One region of the Lysinibacillus sp. Bpr_S20 genome, then DNA from elsewhere that is predicted to be linked to it. Evidence: riboswitches for the same ligand, from Rfam matches in the RefSeq annotation. Region 1 holds a riboswitch; the other holds the start of a gene.
What was found. A riboswitch is a leader RNA that binds a small molecule or an ion and turns the genes downstream of it on or off. The one in region 1 is predicted to bind cyclic di-GMP.
Positions count from the first base shown of each region.

Region 2: another riboswitch for cyclic di-GMP. It lies ahead of MWJ95_RS20875 (methyl-accepting chemotaxis protein); the one in region 1 lies ahead of MWJ95_RS09085 (amidase).

Region 1 covers NZ_JALNLQ010000003.1:265,316-267,524, forward strand. The annotation lists gene MWJ95_RS09085 (amidase) at 194-1,081, opposite strand; cyclic di-GMP riboswitch class I at 1,125-1,214, opposite strand; gene MWJ95_RS09090 (DUF6366 family protein) at 1,447-1,653, opposite strand; gene MWJ95_RS09095 (chemotaxis protein CheW) at 1,902-2,209, opposite strand, start outside.
Region 2 covers NZ_JALNLQ010000011.1:81,455-83,663, forward strand. The annotation lists gene MWJ95_RS20875 (methyl-accepting chemotaxis protein) at 1-825, opposite strand, end outside; cyclic di-GMP riboswitch class I at 932-1,017, opposite strand; gene MWJ95_RS20880 (hypothetical protein) at 1,496-1,690, opposite strand; gene MWJ95_RS20885 (YehS family protein) at 1,989-2,209, opposite strand, start outside.

The DNA of each region.
Region 1 (2,209 bases):
GGGTATTCTGCCCCTTTCCGCGGGTATTTCACTCCAAAGCGGGGTATTCTGCCAATTCATACCCTGAATTATACAAAAAGAGGATAGATAGAGCTAATTTTCTTAAGCTCATCTATCCTTTTCATTTCTATACATATATTGTGTTACATATAAGAATTTTCATTAATTAAACAGTTTTAGTTAGAGAGGACTTTTACGGTTGCATATTCATCCAACTATCAACATGATGAATGGCAAAACCATTAAAGCTTATTTTATTGGCATACTGTTTATGAACTTGTGCTAACTGATTATTCATATAGGCTTCCCCATCATCATAAAAGGTAATATTATTCCCTTCATCAGAAGCTCCTGTTTCCACACCAATAACAATTGATTTATTTACTTTTTTTGCATAGTTTATTTCATGTTCAACAATGTTAATAATTGCTTTAGCAGTATCTCGATAAGCCATTATCGAAACACTTTCTACCTGATCAATCACCCAATCAGCTAATAAACCTTGTCCAAATTGGTTTTTGTATGAGATCTCGTCAAACCAAAATGGCAGATCAACTTCCAATGGTAATTGTAATTGATCGCTATCCCCTTTTGCTCTAGTAAGAAGCGCTTGATAGGACTCAACCGTTTTTTCTTGGTTTGAGATCCAACCACTATTTAAGTAGGGCTCTACATCGAGATGAACGCCAGAAAATCGCTCAGTTGCGGATGCATCTTCATTATATGTACGTAACCAATCAAATAGCTGATCCTGCATTTTATAGCCCTCTGCTGAAACCCAGCTTGCAGAACCATCCAACGCATATACTTTTATACCTTTTGATGTTGCTTTATTGATAAAACTTTTGTAATCGTTACTTGCTATTTCACTATTAATTTGTAAATATAATTTATTAACTTGTTTACTTTCTAAAAATGAGAGTACCCCTGATTCATTTTCGACAATTTTTGTCGTATCCCATAACCAAGTAGCTCTATCTTGCATGGCCTTTGCGTCTACCTTTCCCATTGTTAATCCTAGCGTACTTACAATTGTTACTAAAAAAACAATGATTGCTTTTGATAGTGAACGACTTCCCATTTATTACATCTCCATTCTCTTCGCCGAGGCTCATAGAACAGAACCTGGCAACCTGACAATCATGCACTAATAATAGTGTTTAGACTCATGGCTTTGCGTCCTTCCCTTTCGGTGAAGTTTGCCTTTTACAGTAGTTTTCTTACCCTAAATAATACGACGTTATAGTGAAATTGTCTGTAGGTAAAACGCATAATTTTATTGAAAACTTTCAAAAAAGATACTATGAACACAGGTTATTTTTACTATATAAGAATAAAAACAAGAAGATGATATTCAGGGGACATTTTGAATAGAATGATGGTGAATAGATGTTTGGCGTGGCAATTGGGGGTTATGGAATGCACTATTAATTCCTTTCAATATCTCTAACTGAAAAACAATTTGTATGCAATATAGCCTATAAATAATACAACAGCTACTAGCAGCGTTTCCTTCCAACCCATACCATTTAAATTCCCACCACTGCCTCTATTTATGCCATCGTTAAGAGCACCAGTAGGATTGTTTTTTAATTCATTTTGTCTTAAACGCTCCCTTTTCTCTTCTAGTGTTTCCTTTATCTTTGAATCCATGTGGCAAATACCTCCCAAAATATTATTTACTTATTTATACTAAAGATACATTCATAATTATGCTTATTTTTATGAGTGAAGTGCTCAATGGAACTCAAACACTCGTTTTAGTGATAAGCTTAACATTCGACATCGTGTATTCATTTTCCTTTTATTGCATGGAAAAAGAAAGACAGAATCACAAATTTGTAATTCTGTCTAAAACTTCAACTATGGTGTGTATGATTGTATGGAATTAACTCGTAGTTTTATAAAGCCTCTACGTTTTCTTTTTCATTTTCAAGCATTTTGTGCAAATAATTAATTATTTCACGTATACCCTCCAATGAATTGACAAGTATTTTCGGATCCACGTATGTAATCATACGATTTTCAAGATTTGCTACAGCTGTAAAGTAACGTGTTTTTGAATAATTGACAAGTCCCATCTGCTTTAGTACCGACTCATCAAAATCAAGAATTTCACGAGCTTCTGTTACAAGTAATCCATAGTTCACAACATCCGTGTTTAACACAATAATCCGTGCCGTTGTAGCATTAGAGGCACGATTATAAA
Region 2 (2,209 bases), on a different contig from region 1:
GTTTCTAATATTTAAAATGATATGCTGTAAATTTGAAACCATCGTATTAATGGATTTAGATAAATTTCCAATCTCGTCCTTCGTTATTTCTAAATCTACATTTACTAATTCCCCATTCGCTACTTGATTTGCAGCATTAACTACCTTATTAAGTGGCTTTAATAGACGATCAATAATTATGTAAAGTAAAATTAATAAAATTAAAATTCCAATAACAGCTATAACAATTTGTTTAATGACACTTGTTTTAATGATCGTTTTTATGTAGTCCGCAGAATAATCAATTCCTAATAACGCAATGAGTTTTCCATTGTCATCTTTAATAGGGCTAAATACAGTTCGCCATGAACCATATGGATCTTTGAAAATATTAGTTACCTCAGTACTTTTATTTTCAATTGCTAATTTAGCTGTTTTCACATGTTCATCTGCTAAATCAGTAAAGAGTTCACCCGCTTCATATACATCGTTCAAATTCGAAGTATAGCCTATCGGGGTAACGCCCTCTGTATCCTTTACATCCCAAATATAGCTCCAACTCATAATTCCTTGTTCTTCTTGAATCTTATCGAGTTGTTTTTGAATTTTCTTGAATTCAGCGCTAGTCTCTCCCTTGTTATCCAACAAATCTTTAATATCATCACTATCAAGATTCATAGCTGTCAATAAACCAACACTTTTCAATTCTTCTTCTAAATCAACAGACATTCGATTGTTTAATTCTCTAATACTTTGCGTCGTAATAATAGCAATTAAAAGCAAAACAATAATAGAAACCGTTAATAAAAGTTTGTTTTTTAATGATGCATTTTTTAACAACTTCATGATTATTACTTCCCCCTTTATCATGTTTTTAGCAAAAAAATAACCTATTTCAAAGAAATAGGCATCAAAGAATATAACTAGCAATATATGTACTTAACTAGTACTTCTTTGCAGCTCAGCCATCATAGTATTTATTACCTTAGACCTGTTGCTTTGCGTCTCTACCTTTCAGTAGATTTGCCCATCTTTTTCCTCCTCAAATTAACACAATGGGTAAAAGTAGTCAATGTTACAGAAGAAAATACACATAATTTTTACTATTTCACTATAGGTATGAAATGAATATTTTTACATTATTTTCTCATTTCATTCACAATTCTCTTCAGTGCAATAAAAAACAGCTACAACATAATAGTGTAGCTGCATGCTTGTTGGCAAAAGAATAAATTAAATTTTTACGTATCCATAAACACAGGTCGATCTTCACTTTCGCCTCGGCGCTTTCCGCGAGCTTGGCTTCAATGTAAAACAAAATAGTGAAATAGCAATTATTAAATGCCAAGACAGGGATCACCACATCAACATGCTAAACGGTGTCTGCCCATTAATAAAGTTTTTATGTACGAGTAAGTATTTGTCTACAGTAAAACAGCTACAATGTACTATTGTAGCTGTTCCTATAATTTTAAATAATCAATTACCCCTAAATGATTATTCATATTAAAGATATCTATTTTAGTGTCATGTATAAGACTGATGGTATGAATGATACAGCAAACATGCAGGAATACCACATAGATGTACGGCGTAATGAAAAACGAACCTGTTTCTTTTCTGCATAAAAAATGTCTACCATAATTGAAGCAACAAAAAGTGGAATCGTAATACATGCGATAGCAACTAATAAAATGTTTAAACCAAACATAAAAGCACCCCTCTGTTCGTGAACATTTATTTTCCTCTTTGTGACAACTTTGTGTCACTTAAAGTGTACACAATTTCGTCACAAACTGTCAACTAGATTTAACTAAGAAAAATTAGTTTTTTACAGATATTTTTTATCACAAAGGAGAAATATATGTAAAATTAATCATAAAAAAAGCAACTGCACAATTGCAGTTGCTTAGATAATCATTAATTTATTGGCTTTCACCAAAATTTTCGCTTGACTATTCCGGAAGTACGACTTTTTAATCAAGAACAGACTTTAGTGTGAAGCCATTTTATTCTCTGTATTTATACGTTAGCCCTCTTAAAAAATTTCTAACAAAGCGATCGCCACATTCTTTATAGTTACGATGACTTGGATTTCTTAAAATAGCTCCTAATTCACCTTTTGAAACGTTAACGCCTCCATCATATAAAATATCAAGCATCTCCTCACTCGTTAAGGCTAGCGCAATCTTCACTTTCTTCAACAGCATATTATTAGGGCTTTCTTTTC